3 regions of the Streptomyces sp. NPDC048182 genome follow, and region 1 is predicted to be linked to each of the others. Evidence: riboswitches for the same ligand, from Rfam matches in the RefSeq annotation. Region 1 holds a riboswitch; each other region holds the start of a gene.
The links. Region 1 has a riboswitch for thiamine pyrophosphate ahead of ACGFZL_RS19040 (thiamine ABC transporter substrate binding subunit). Riboswitches for the same ligand answer to the same signal wherever they lie in the genome.

Region 1 (4,714 bases):
GCGGCACCAGGATCCAGGAGGCCCGCAGGTCCAGCGGGGGCTCGTCGAGGGCGATGAGGAAGCCGAAGCCGACGGTCACCGCGGACACCCCGAGCGGCAGCATCAGCAGCGCGTCGAAGCCGCGCACGAAGCGCCCCGCGTCCCGGCGGGCCAGCGCCGCCGCCGCCAGGCCGCCGATGACCATCGCGATGGCGGTCGCGGCGAGGGCGTACTGGAGGGAGTTGCCGATGGCGTCGATGGGCGGGACGAGGAAGGTGCCGCCGTCGGCGCGGGTGAGCGCGCGGTAGTAGCCGAAGCCGGAGGCGCCCAGCGACCGCTGCACCAGCACGGCGAGCGGCAGCACCAGCAGTACGGCGATGGTGGCGAGCACCCCGGCGAGCAGCGCCCACTGCCCGGCGCCGCGCGGCCGGCGGGCGGTGCGGGCGGCGTCCACCAGGCGCAGGGCGCTCTCCCGGCGCCGCACGGTCCAGGCGTGCACGGCGAGCACGGCGCCGACCGCGGCGAACTGCACCAGGGTGAGGACGGCGGCCGTGGACAGGTCGAAGAGCTGCGAGGTCTGCCGGTAGATCTCCACCTCGAGGGTGGCGAAGCCCGGCCCGCCGAGGATCTGCACGACGCCGAAGGAGGTGAAGGTGAACAGGAACACCATCAGCGCGGCGGCGGCCACGGCGGGCGCGAGGGCCGGCAGGGTGACCCGCCGCCAGGCGCCGAACGGGGAGGCGCCGAGCATCCGCGCGGCCTCCTCCTGCCGCGGGTCGAGCTGCGCCCACAGGCCGCCGACGGTGCGCACCACGACGGCGTAGTTGAAGAAGACGTGCGCGAGCAGGATCGCCCACACCGTGGTGTCCAGGCGGACGCCCCACAGCTCGTCGAGGAGCCCGCCGCGGCCGAGCAGCGCGAGGAAGGCGCTGCCGGCGACGACGGTGGGCAGCACGAAGGGGACGGTCACCACGGCGCGCAGGGTCTGCTTGCCGGGGAAGTCCAGGCGGGCGAAGACGTAGGCGCCGGGCAGGGCGACGAGCAGGGTCAGCGCGGTGGAGGCGAGCGCCTGCCAGGTGGTGAACCACAGCACGTGCCGCACGTCGCTCTGCGCCAGCACGTCCGTGATCCGGCCGAGCTGCCAGTCGCCGCCGGTGCGCAGGCCGCGGGCGACGATGGCGGCGACGGGGTAGGCGAAGAAGAGGGCGAAGAAGGCGACGGGCACGGCCATGAGGGCGGGCCGCGCCGCCCGCCGCTCTCTCCTGGCCCGTCCGGCTACTTCAGTACGAGCGAGGTCCACGTCTTGACCCAGTCGTCGCGGTGGCCGGCGATCCGGTCCGGCGTCATGGTCTGCGGGTCCTTGGCCTGCGGCCCGAACTTCGCGAACGCCGCGGGCACCTCGGCGCCCTCGCGGACCGGGTAGACGAACATGTTCAGCGGCATGTCCTCCTGGAACTGCTTGCCGACCAGGAAGTCCAGCAGCGCCTTGCCGCCCTCGCTGTTCTTGGCGTTGCTGAGCAGGCCCGCGTACTCGACCTGGCGGAAGCAGGTGCCGGCGGCGACGCCGGTGGGCGCGGTGGTGGGCTGCGGGTCGGCGTAGATCACCTCGGCGGGCGGCGAGGAGGCATAGGAGACGACCAGGGGCCGGTCGCCGCCGGCCTTCTTGCCGCCGGAGGAGCCCGAGAACTCCTCGTTGTACGCCTGCTCCCAGCTGTCGACGACCTTCACGCCGTTGCCCTTGAGCTTCTTCCAATAGTCCGACCAGCCCTGGTCGCCGTACTTCGCGGCGGAGCCGAGCAGGAAGCCGAGACCGGGCGAGGAGGTGCCGGCGTTCTCGGTGACCAGCAGGTTCTTGTACGCCGGCTCGGCGAGGTCGTCGAAGGAGGCGGGCGGGGTCAGCTTGTGCTCGCTGAAGTACGCCTTGTCGTAGTTGACGCAGATGTCGCCGGTGTCGATCGGGGTGACCCGGTGCTTGTCCTGGTCGGCACGGTAGGCGGGGGCGATCCGGTCGGCGTCCTTGGGCTGGTACGACTGGAACAGCCCGTTGCCGAGGGCCCGGGAGAGCAGGGTGTTGTCGACGCCGAAGAAGACGTCGCCCTGGGGGTTGTCCTTGGTCAGGATCGCCTTGTTGACGGCCTGGCCGGCGTCGCCGTCCTCCAGCACCCGGACCTTGTAGCCGCTGCTCTTCTCGAAGGCGGCGAGGACGCCCTTGGAGACGGCCCACGAGTCGTGGCTGACCAGGGTGACGGTCTTGGAGCCGCCGTCGGACGCGTCGCCGGAGGACGACCCGCAGCCGGCGAGGGCACCGGCCATGCCGAGGCCGAGGCCCAGAGCGGTGGCCTTCTTGATGATGCTCACTGATTCCTCCTGGGTGACCAGGAGAAGACGCGGCCCCGCCCGGGACCCCTGGGGGACCCGGGCAGGGCGCAACAGCTCGAGTGGTGACCGATCTCCCTACCCAGAATGACCTGGGCCAGGTTCGGAGGGTCTGCGGGCCGGTTGCCGCACTCTCAGCGCTGTGGCGCTCCCCTGTCGGAATATGAAGATGTGATGTGGCTGGATACAGCGGTCAGACTACCTCTCGCCGGCGGCGAGCTGCCCGCACGCCCCGTCGATCTCCTGACCACGGGTGTCCCGGACCGTCACCGGCACCCCGTGCGCGGCGATGGCCGCCACGAACGCCTTCTCGTCCTCGGGCCGCGAGGCGGTCCACTTCGAGCCGGGCGTCGGGTTGAGCGGGATCAGGTTGACGTGCACCGGCTTGCCCTTGAGCAGCCGCCCGAGCCGGTCACCGCGCCACGCCTGGTCGTTGATGTCCCGGATCAGCGCGTACTCGATGGACAGCCGCCGCCCCGACTTCGCGGCGTACTCCCACCCGGCGTCCAGCACCTCGCGGACCTTCCACCGGGTGTTGACCGGTACGAGGGTGTCGCGCAGCTCGTCGTCGGGGGCGTGCAGCGAGATGGCCAGCCGGCACTTGAACCCTTCGTCGGCGAACCGGTGGATGGCGGGCACGAGCCCGACCGTCGAGACGGTGATCCCGCGCTGCGAGAGCCCCAGCCCGTCCGGCTCGGGATCGGTGAGCCGCCGAATGGACCCGACCACCCGGTTGTAGTTGGCGAGCGGCTCGCCCATCCCCATGAACACGATGTTGCTGAGCCGCGCGGGCCCGCCGGGCACCTCGCCGTCCCGCAGCGCCCGCATGCCGTCCACGATCTGGTGCACGATCTCGGCGGTGGACAGGTTCCGGTCGAGACCGGCCTGCCCGGTCGCGCAGAACGGGCAGTTCATCCCGCACCCGGCCTGGGAGCTGATGCACATGGTCACCCGGTCCGGGTAGCGCATCAGCACCGACTCGACCAGCGTCCCGTCGAACAGCTTCCACAGCGTCTTGCGGGTGGTCCCCTGGTCGGTCGACAGATGCCGCACGACGCTCATCAGGTCGGGAAGCAACGCCTCCCGCAGCCCCGCCCGCGCCCCGGCGGGGATGTCGGTCCACTGCTCGGGGTCGTGCGCGTACCGCGCGAAGTAGTGCGTGGACAGCTGCTTCGCCCGAAACGGCTTCTCACCGATGGCGGCAACGGCCTCCTTGCGCTCAGCAGGCGTGAGGTCGGCAAGGTGCCGCGGCGGCTTCTTGGCTCCGCGGGGGGCGACGAATGTGAGTTCTCCGGGCTTAGGCATGGCTGTACCAGTGTCGCAGATCCACGGGACACCCCTCGGCGAGGTGGAACCCATCCGTTTGCCGGGGTGCGGCAGGAGGTGTGTGCTGAGGGAGGGGCGTGGACCGAGGACGGGTGGTGAGGGCCGTGGGCGGGTCCGCTCTCTTCGACGAGGCGATGCTGGAGGATCCCTACGCCCGCTACGCGCGGCTGCGCGAGAGCGACCCCGTATGCTTCGACGAGCGGGTCGGCGCGTGGATCGTCACCCGGTACGCCGATGTCGAGCGGGTGCTGCGCGATCCGTCGTTCTCGTCGGTGATCGGCGCCGACGCCTCCTCGGGGGCGGGTGACGCGCTGCGGCACCTGTACGCGTTCGTCCACTCCAGCCTGGTCTTCTCCGACCCGCCCGACCACACCCGGCTGCGTGCGCTGGTGAGCCGGGCCTTCACGCCGGCGCGGGTGGAGGGGCTGCGGCCGTGGGTCGGGGAGACCGTGGACCGGCTGGTCGACGCGGTGGAGCCCCAGGGCCGGATGGACTTCGTCGCCGACCTCGCCGCGCCGCTGCCGCTGAGCGTCCTCGCCGGGGTGCTGGGCATGACGGCCGACCCCGGGGAGCAGCGCCGGCTCAAGGCGGCCTGCGACGACTTCCTGCTGCCCTTCGGGCGTGATCCGGCCACTCTGACGGCCGAGGAGGAGGCGCGGGCCGCCCGGGCGGGCGAGGTGCTGGCCGGGACCGTGCGGGAGGCGCTCGCGGAGGCAGCCGACCGGCCCGGCAGCCTGCTGGCCGTCCTGTCCGGGGCGTCCGAGGACGGGGACCGGCTCAGCCGCGAGGAGCTCTTCGCGACCGTGGTGCTCTTTCTCATCGCCGGCCATGAGAACCTCACCAGCCTGCTCTCCAACGGCCTGGTGGCCCTGCTCGGCCGTCCCGACCAGGTGCGGGCGCTGCGGGCGGACGTCGGGCTCTGGCCGGTGGCGGTGCGGGAGCTGCTGCGGCTGGTGGCGCCGAACCAGTTCGTGCGCCGGGTGGCCGGCGCCGACGTCCGGCTCGGTGACGCGGAGGTGCGGCGGGGCGACGC
Region 2 (4,714 bases), on a different contig from region 1:
GAGGCGAATGACGGGGTAGGCGATGGGTGATTCCGTGCAGGCAGAGGTCATGATGAGCTTTCTCGTGTCCGAGGAGCTGTCATTCCGCATCCCGGTGGAGCTGGGGTACGCGACCAGCGATCCCTACGCCGTGCGTCTGACCTTCCATCTCCCCGGGGACGCCCCGGTGACCTGGACCTTCGGCCGGGAGCTGCTGGTGGACGGGGTGGGCAGGCCGTGCGGTGACGGCGACGTCCGCATCGCCCCCGTCGACCCCGAGCCGCTGGCGGAGGTGCTGATCCGGCTTCAGGTGGGCAGCGACCAGGCGTTGTTCCGCTCCTCGGCGGCGCCGCTGGTGGCGTTCCTGGACCGCACCGACAAGCTGGTGCCGCTGGGGCAGGAGGGAGCGCTGGCCGACTTCGACGCCCATCTCGACGAGGCGTTGGACCGCATCCTGGCGGAGGAGCAGAGCGCGGGCTGATGCGGCGCGGACGCGGCGGCGCATGAGGCTCCCGGTATCCGCAGGAACGGTTCTGCACGCGGAGGCGCTTCTGCCCGCTGAGGCGGTTCTGTCCCCGAGGCGCGGCTGCGTCAGGTGGCCGGAGCCGCGCGGCGCCCGGCGCACCGCGTGCGCCGCTCAGCGCTTGCGGCGCCGGCCCCGTCCGCCCCGTACCGCACCCGCCGGACCGGGCACCGATCCGGCCGGCACCGCCGCGGCCCGCCCCGGCGGCCGGTCGGCCGACACGACCAGGGCGGCGAGTGCCGTGGTGACCGGCACCGACGCCACCAGCCCGATGGAGCCGACGAGCGTGCGCACGATCTCCTCGGCGACCAGTTCGCTGTTGGCGACCGTGCCCACGCTGCTCTGTGCGATCGAGAACAGCAGCAGCAGCGGCAGTGCGGCGCCCGCGTAGGCGAGGACGAGGGTGTTGACCACCGAGGCGATGTGGTCGCGGCCGATGCGGATGCCCGCCCGGTACAGGCCGCGCCAGCCCATGACCGGGTTGGCCTCGTGCAGCTCCCAGACGGCCGACGTCTGGGTGACCGTCACATCGTCCAGGACGCCGAGCGAGCCGATGATGACCCCGGCGAGGAGCAGACCGCTCATGTCGATCGACGGGTACAGGCCGTGGATCAGGCCGGTGTTGTCGTCGGTGTTGCCGGTGAGGGCGGCCCAGCCGAGGAACAGCGAGCCCAGGACGCCGATCAGCAGCAGCGAGATGAGCGTGCCCAGCACGGCGACGGACGTCCGGGCGGACAGCCCGTGGCACAGGTACAGCGCGACCAGCATGATGGCGCTGGCCCCGATCACCGCCACGACCAGCGGGTTCGATCCCTGGAGGATGGCCGGCAGGATGAAGAAGTTGAGCACCAGGAAGCTGATCGCCAGGGAGATCAGCGCCATCAGGCCGCGCAGCCGGCCGACCACCACCACGGCGAGCGCGAAGATGCCGGCCAGCAGCGCGAGCGGGAGCTTGCGGTCGATGTCCGTCACCGAGTACTGCAGGTCCCTGGGCGCGGAGGGCTCGTAGGCCACCACCACCTTCTGGCCCTCGTGCAGCTGCCGCGTCTGGTCCGGCTGGACGATCTCCGTGAACGTGCGGCCCCGGTCCTTACCGGTGTCCACGCGGATCGTCGCCTTCTTGCACGCGCCGTTCGCCTGCTGCACGGCGGAGGAGCCCTCCGCGGTGGAGGTGTCGCCGGTCGGGGTGTCCGCCGAGGCGTTGACGGACGCACAGCTCACCTCGGCCACGTTCGCCACGGTGGCCTGCTGCGTCTGCCGGTCGAAGCCGACGCCGGTGCGCTCGTGGGACGGTGCGCCGCCCGGCCAGAGCACCGCGAGGCCGACCACCACGGCGGCGGTGAACGGGATCAGGATCGCGGCGATGACCTTGCGCAGATGCCGGGAGACGGGCGCCGCCGGGCCGTGGCTGTGGGCATGCGAGTGGCCGTGTCCACCGCCATGCCCGCCGCCATGTCCACCGCCGTGTCCACCGCCGTGTCCGCCGCCGTGGCCATGGCCACCGCCTTGGTCGTGGCCGTGCCCGTCGCCGGCGTCCGGCGCCGGTGTGGGGCGGGGATCGCGCGGCGAGTACGGAGGGCGCTGCGGTGTGGTCACCGACCGATCATCGCAAGAACGAGGGGGGCCCTCTGTTCACCGCGCCCGAATTGACGCTAGCGTGGGGGCACCTTTGTACACGCGGGAGCTCGGAGCACCGGGCTGAGAGGGCGCTGACCTCCGTCCCAGCGATGTTTCACGTGGAACATCGACAGACGGACATGGCTGCGTCGACCGCCGAACCTGTTACCGGGTAATGCCGGCGTAGGGAGTAGGTCTCATGACCATCAAGGACGCACGCACGCCTGCCTCCACGCAGAACACGCAGGACGCGCAGGACGCGCCGAACACGCACGAGGCGCCCAACGCGGAGGCCGGGAAGTCCATCGGCTGGCACAAGGGGTATGTCGAGGGCTCGCGCCCCGACCTGCGAGTGCCGGTCCGTCAGGTGCATCTCACCAACGGCAAGGCGGTCACCCTCTACGACACCTCCGGGCCGTACACCGATCCGCTCGTCGACACCGACGTCCGCAGGGGCCTGGCGCCGCTGCGGGAGAACTGGGTCATCGGCCGCGGTGACACCGAGGAGTACTCCGGCCGCCCCGTCCGCCCCGAGGACGACGGCATCAAGCACACCTCGCCGCGCGGTGGCCTGCGCAACCTCGACGCCGTCTTCCCCGGGCGGCCCCGGCAGCCGCGCCGGGGCCGGGGCGGCCAGGCGGTGACGCAGCTCGCGTACGCCCGCCGGGGCGAGATCACCCCGGAGATGGAGTACGTGGCCATCCGGGAGAACGTCGCCCCGGAGGTCGTCCGGGACGAGATCGCCGCCGGCCGGGCCGTGCTGCCCGCCAACGTCAACCACCCGGAGATCGAGCCGATGATCATCGGCAAGCGGTTCCTGGTGAAGGTCAACGCCAACATCGGAAACTCGGCGGTGACCTCCTCCATCGAGGAGGAGGTGGAGAAGATGACCTGGGCGACCCGCTGGGGCGCCGACACGGTCATGGACCTCTCCACCGGCCGCAACATCCACACCACCCGCGAGTGGGTGCTGCGCAACTCCCCCGTGCCCATCGGCACCGTGCCGCTGTACCAGGCCCTGGAGAAGGTCGACGGCCGGGCCGAGGAGCTGACCTGGGAGATCTACAAGGACACGGTCATCGAACAGGCCGAGCAGGGCGTGGACTACATGACCGTGCACGCGGGGGTGCGGCTGGCCTACGTGCCGCTCACCGCGAACCGCAAGACCGGCATCGTCTCGCGCGGCGGCTCGATCATGGCGGCGTGGTGCCTGGCGCACCACAAGGAGTCCTTCCTCTACGAGAACTTCGAGGGGCTCTGCGAGATCCTCGCCGCCTACGACGTCACGTACTCCCTCGGTGACGGCCTGCGGCCCGGATCGATCGCCGACGCCAACGACCAGGCGCAGTTCGCCGAGCTGCGCACGCTCGGGGAGCTGAACACGGTCGCCAAGCGCCACCACGTGCAGACCATGATCGAAGGGCCGGGCCACGTCCCGATGCACAAGATCAAGGAGAACATCGACCTCCAGCAGGAGATCTGCGAAGAGGCCCCGTTCTACACGCTCGGCCCGCTGACCACGGACGTCGCCCCGGCGTACGACCACATCACCTCGGGCATCGGCGCCGCGATGATCGCCTGGTGGGGCACGGCCATGCTCTGCTACGTCACGCCCAAGGAGCACCTGGGCCTGCCCAACCGCGACGACGTGAAGACCGGCGTCATCACCTACAAGATCGCCGCGCACGCCGCCGACCTCGCCAAGGGGCACCCGGGGGCGCAGGAGTGGGACGACGCGCTGTCGGACGCCCGCTTCGAGTTCCGCTGGGAGGACCAGTTCAACCTGGCCCTCGACCCGGACACGGCCCGCGAGTTCCACGACGAGACGCTGCCGGCCGAGCCGGCGAAGACCGCTCACTTCTGCTCGATGTGCGGTCCGAAGTTCTGCTCGATGAAGATCAGCCAGAGCATCAACGAGCGGTTCGGCGGGACGGCGGCCGAGGGGGCCTCCGACGACGAGATCACCGAGGGCATGCTGCAGAAGTCCAAGGAGTTCGCGGCGAGCGGCAACCGGGTCTACCTGCCGCTGGCCGACTGACCCCGGCCGGCGGCCCGGCGTGCACCGGGGAGGGGGCGGGACCGCTCGCCTTCTCCCTCCCCACCGGAGCTCCGGATGGGCATCATGAAGCCATGACTGCCACCTCCGTGGGCAAAGGCGCCAACCTCGCCGTCGGCTCCACCGCGGTGCGCGTCGAACTCGTCTGCTCCTCGGGGCCGGGCGTGCCCGAGGTCGACGCCTCGGCGCTGCTGCTCACCTCGGCCGGACGAGTGCGGGACGACGGCGACTTCGTCTTCTACAACCAGCCCCGGCACGCGTCCGGCGCGGTCACCCACCTCGGCAAGGAGGCGAGGGGCGCCGGCGGGGTGGTGGCCGACACCGTCGAGGTGGCGCTCGGCGCGCTGGAGCCGACCGTCGACCGCGTCGTCCTGTGCGCGTCGGCGGACGGCGGCACGTTCGGCCAGGTGCCTGGGCTGTCGTTGCGCTTGCTGGACGCGGCCTCGCGCACCGAGCTGGCGCGCTTCGACATGACGGCCGGGACGGAGACGGCACTGGTCGGCGGCGAGCTGTACCGGCGGCAGGGCGGGTGGAAGTTC
Region 3 (4,714 bases), on a different contig from region 1:
CGGCGGCACGGCGTCCAGCTGCTCCGCGCCGAGCGCGGCCCGCGCCTCGCGGGCCAGCCCGAGCAGCGCCACCGCGTCCGGCGGGCGGACCTCGGGGTTCCGCGCGGTCGCCAGGGCGACCAGCTCGTCCAGCGCGTACGCCATGCCCGGCACGGCGGCCGACGGCGGCGGCACGTCGTCGTGGAGGTGCTTGTAGAGGATCTGCGCGGGGGAGTCCCCGTCGTGCGGCTTCTCGCCGGTCAGCATCTCGTAAAGGACGACACCGCACGCGTAGACGTCGACCCGCGGGTCCGCCGCGCCGGACTCGATCTGCTCGGGCGCCAGGTAGGAGACCGTGCCGAGCACGGATCCCGTGGTGGCGGTGACCGTGTCGACCGCGCGGACCAGCCCGAAGTCGGCGACCTTGACCCGGCCGTCGTCCCCTATCAGCACGTTCTCCGGCTTCATGTCCCGGTGCACGAAGCCCGCCCGGTGGGCGGCGCCCAGGGCGGCGAGGACCGGCTCCAGGATGTCGAGGGCGGCCCGCGGCCGGAGCGCCCCGCGCTCGCGCAGCACGTCGCGCAGGGTGCAGCCGGCGACGTACTCCATCGCCAGATACACGTACGCGCCCTGGGCGCCCTGGTCGTAGACCTGGACGACGTTGGGATGGTCGAGCCGGGCCACCGACTTGGCCTCGCGGATGAACCGCTCGACGAAGGAGACGTCGGTGGCGAGCGTCGGGTGCATCACCTTGAGCGCGAGCACGCGGTCCAGGCGGGTGTCCACGGCCCGGTAGACCGTGGCCATCCCGCCGACCGCGATCCGCGCCTCGACGCGGTACCGGCCGTCGAGCGTCTGCCCGACGAGAGGGTCCTGGAGGGTCGTGTCCACGCAGGCGAGTCTACGAGCCGGCACCGACACCTCCGCGGTGTGCGGCGCGATCGGGGCGGTACTGGAGCGGAGCTGTGACGTGTCTCTCCCGGCGTGCGCCCGTCGGATGCCGTCAGGGCGTGCCGAAGGCCGGCCGCTCCGGGTCGAGGTCGGCCAGGCCCGCCACCGGGGACGACGCCTCCGCGAAGTGCCGGCGCGGGATCCGCCCCGCGAGCCGGGCGAGCCGCCCCGCCTCCACCCCCGCCCGCATCGCGGCGGCCATCAGCACCGGCTCCTGCGCCCGCGTCACCGCCGAGGCGAGCATCACGCCCGCGCAGCCCAGCTCCATCGCCAGGGCCACGTCCGAGGCGGTGCCGGCGCCCGCGTCCAGGATCACCGGCACGCGCGCGTGCTCCACGATCAGCTGGAAGTTGTGCGGATTGCGGATGCCGAGCCCGGAGCCGATCGGCGAGCCGAGCGGCATGATCGCCGCACAGCCCACGTCCTCCAGCTTCCGCGCGAGCACCGGGTCGTCGTTGGTGTACGGCAGCACCGTGAAGCCGTCGTCGACCAGCGTCTCGGCGGCGTCCAGCAGCTCGATCGGGTCGGGCAGCAGGGTGCGCTCGTCGGCGATGACCTCCAGCTTGACCAGGTCGGTGCCGAGGGCCTCGCGGGCCAGGCGGGCGGTGAGCACGGCCTCGCCGGCGGTGTAGCAGCCGGCGGTGTTCGGCAGCACCCGCACGCCCAGCTTCTCCAGCACCGACAGGACCGAGCCGTGCACCGAGGGGTCCACCCGGCGCATCGCCACCGTGGTCAGCTCGGTGCCGGAGGCCGCCAGGGCGCGCTCGAGCACGTCGAGGCTGGGGGCGCCGCCGGTGCCCATGATCAGGCGGGACGTGTAGGACGTGCCGCCGAGGACGAAGGGGTCGTCGGCCATCGGGTCAGCCTCCTTGGACGGCGGTGAGGACTTCGACGCGGTCGCCCTCGGCCAGCGCGGTGGCGGCCCACCGCGTGCGCGGGACGACGGTCTCGTTGACGGCGGCGGCCACGCCGGAGGGGGCCGCGGTGAGGACGCCCACCAGGGCGTCCAGGGCGGTGCCGGGGGCCACCTCGCGCGGCTCCCCGTTGACGGAGATGTTCATGCGGTCGGCTCCGGGGAGGAGAGGGCGAGGGCGGCGCCGAAGCGCCGGGGGGTGAAGGGGCGGGCTTCCGAGGGCAGCTCCCCGGTGGTCAGGGCGTGCGCCAGCACGTCTCCGGTGACCGGGGTGAGCAGGACGCCGTTGCGGTAGTGGCCGGTGGCCAGGAGCAGCCCGTCCAGGCCGGTCGGGCCGAGCAGCGGGGCGTTGTCCGGGGAGCCGGGGCGCAGGCCCGCGCGGGTCTCCGTCAGGGCCAGCTCGGTGATGCCGGGGACCAGCTCGTGGGCGTCGCGCAGCAGGGCGTAGACGCCGCCCGCGGTCACCGTGGTGTCCCAGCCCTGCTCCTCGCTGGTGGCGCCGACGACCAGTTCGCCGTTCTCGCGCGGCACCAGGTAGAGCGGGTTGCCGCGCACCACCGCCCGCACGGTGCGGCCCAGCAGCGGTGCGCCCTCCCGCATCGTGAGCCGCAGCACCTCGCCCTTGACCGGCCGCACCGGCGGCACCAGCCCTTCGGGCACGCCGTCGAGGCGCCCGCTCAGGCTGCCGCCGGCCAGCACCACCTGCCCGGCCGGCAGCTCGGTGCCGTCGGCGGTGACCACGCCGGTGGCCCGGTCCGCGGCGACGGTCAGCCGCGCGGCCCAGGTCCGGTGGAAGGCGACGCCGGCCCGCTCGCAGGCGGTGACCAGCGCGGCGGCCAGGCGGCGGGGGTCGACCTGGTGGTCGTCGTCCACCCGCAGGCCCCCGCGCACGCCCGGCGCGAGCATCGGCTCCAGGCGACGGCACTCGCGCCCCGACAGCCACTCCGAGGTCAGCCCCGAGCGCTCCTGGAAGGCGTGCAGCTCGCGCAGGTGCGCGCGGTCGTCGGCGTCCAGGGCGACGGCGAGCGTGCCGCAGCGGCGGTAGCCGAGGTCCAGGCCGGTCGCGTCGGCCAGCTCGGCGGCGAACTCCGGGTAGCGGCGCGCGGAGGCGAGGTTCAGCGCGAGCAGCGTCTCCTCGCCGTAGTGCAGCTCCGTGACGGCGGCGAGCATCCCGGCCGCCACCTGCGCGGCCCCGCCGCCCGGCTCGGGGTCCACCACGGCGGTGGCCAGGCCCCGCTGCGCGGCCCGCCAGGCGGTGACCAGGCCGATGATCCCGCCGCCCACCACGAGGACGTCGGCGGCCCCGGACGGGGATCCGCCAGGTGCTGACGGCGTTCCTGCAGGTGCTGAAGACGCCATGGCGTCAAGACCCTCCCTTCGCCGGCATGACCCGGATCAGGTTCGGACGGTCGGAGGCCGCGCCAGCCTCCCTCTCAGCCCGCTGCGTCCGGGCTCCCGCGTGTGCTCTACCTTGGCCACCCTAGCTCTCCGCCCCGCCGCCCAGTAAGGGAGCCTCCCGCATGGCCCGTTCGCTCGACGGACTCGTCCTCGCCCCGGTCGCCGACCAGACGCCCGGCCAGGTGGGCACCCGCACCCGGTTCGCGTACCACGAGGAGGACGGCGCGATCTGGGCGGAGTACGCGGGCGGGGACGTCGTGCGCGGGCACCTGGTGGGCACCCGGGACGGCGACCGGCTGGACTTCCGGTACGTGCAGCTCAAGACCGACGGCAGCACGTCATCGGGCCACTGCGCGTCCACCGTGACCGAGCTGCCGGACGGGCGGGTGCGGCTGGCGGAGACCTGGGAATGGGAGTCGCAGCCGGGCAGCGGGACGAGCGTCGTGGAGGAGATCGCTCCGGGGCACTGACCGGCGGGCGTCCGGATGACTAAGGTGATCAAGGTGAGCGAGCTGACGCGGGAGACGGCACAGGCACCGGGCGTGGTCGTGGTGGGCGCGGGCATGGCCGGCGTCCAGACCGCCGTCGCCCTGCGCGAGCAGGGGTTCACCGGCGCCGTGACCCTGATCGGTGCCGAGCCCCACCAGCCCTACGACCGCCCCCCGCTGTCCAAGGCCGTCCTGCTCGGCACCGCCGAGGGCTCCGCCTTCGACGTCGACTTCGAGGCGCTCGGCATCACCCTGCGCCTCGGCTGCGAGGCCCTCGGCGTCCGGCCCGGCGCGCACACCCTGGACACCTCCGCGGGACCCGTCCCGTACGACGCCCTGGTGCTGGCCACCGGCGCCGAACCGATTCGCCTCCCCGGCACCGAGGGTGTGCCGGGCGTGCACCTGCTGCGCACCCTGGACGACGCCGAGCGGCTGCGGCCCGTGCTGGCCCGGCAGCACGACATCGTGGTCGTCGGGGCCGGCTGGATCGGCGCCGAGTTCGCCACCGCCGCCCGGGAGGCCGGCTGCGCGGTGACCGTCGTGGAGGCCGCCGACCGGCCGCTGGCGGGCGCCCTGCCCGCCGAGGTCGCCGCGCCGATGACCGCCTGGTACGCCGACAGCGGCGCCGAGCTGCGCACCCACGCGCGCGTGGAGCGCGTCGAGCCGGGCGCAGGCGACGCGGCCGGCACGGTCGTCCTGGCCGACGGCACCCGGCTGCCGGCCGGCGCGGTCGTCGTCGGCATCGGCGCCCGCCCCGCCACCGGCTGGCTGGCCGGCTCCGACATCGCCCTCGGCGCGCACGGCGAGGTGCTGGCCGACGACCGGCTGCGCGCCTCGGCGCCGGACGTGTACGCGGTCGGCGACTGCGCGTCCTTCCCCTCCGGGCGCTACGGCGAGCGGCTCCTGGTACACCACTGGGACAACGCCCTGCAGGGCCCACGCACGGTCGCCGCCGACATCGTCGGCGCCGCCGCCGGGGAAGAAC

Region 2: it holds a riboswitch for thiamine pyrophosphate, as region 1 does, so the genes downstream of both, thiC (phosphomethylpyrimidine synthase ThiC) here and ACGFZL_RS19040 (thiamine ABC transporter substrate binding subunit) in region 1, are expected to answer to the same signal.
Region 3: it holds a riboswitch for thiamine pyrophosphate, as region 1 does, so the genes downstream of both, thiO (glycine oxidase ThiO) here and ACGFZL_RS19040 (thiamine ABC transporter substrate binding subunit) in region 1, are expected to answer to the same signal.

What each region holds. Positions count from the first base shown of each region.
Region 1 is NZ_JBIDAQ010000009.1:75,123-79,836, forward strand. It holds gene ACGFZL_RS19035 (ABC transporter permease) at 1-1,210, opposite strand, end outside; gene ACGFZL_RS19040 (thiamine ABC transporter substrate binding subunit) at 1,255-2,337, opposite strand; TPP riboswitch at 2,413-2,520, opposite strand; gene rlmN (23S rRNA (adenine(2503)-C(2))-methyltransferase RlmN) at 2,554-3,660, opposite strand; gene ACGFZL_RS19050 (cytochrome P450) at 3,786-4,714, shown strand, end outside.
Region 2 is NZ_JBIDAQ010000002.1:452,770-457,483, forward strand. It holds gene ACGFZL_RS05155 (SsgA family sporulation/cell division regulator) at 23-460, shown strand; gene ACGFZL_RS05160 (YibE/F family protein) at 617-2,098, opposite strand; TPP riboswitch at 2,170-2,326, shown strand; gene thiC (phosphomethylpyrimidine synthase ThiC) at 2,319-4,157, shown strand; gene ACGFZL_RS05170 (VWA domain-containing protein) at 4,250-4,714, shown strand, end outside.
Region 3 is NZ_JBIDAQ010000011.1:175,855-180,568, reverse strand. It holds gene pknB (Stk1 family PASTA domain-containing Ser/Thr kinase) at 1-870, opposite strand, end outside; gene ACGFZL_RS22080 (thiazole synthase) at 983-1,786, opposite strand; gene thiS (sulfur carrier protein ThiS) at 1,791-1,991, opposite strand; gene thiO (glycine oxidase ThiO) at 1,988-3,202, opposite strand; TPP riboswitch at 3,199-3,312, opposite strand; gene ACGFZL_RS22065 (hypothetical protein) at 3,364-3,711, shown strand; gene ACGFZL_RS22060 (NAD(P)/FAD-dependent oxidoreductase) at 3,745-4,714, shown strand, end outside.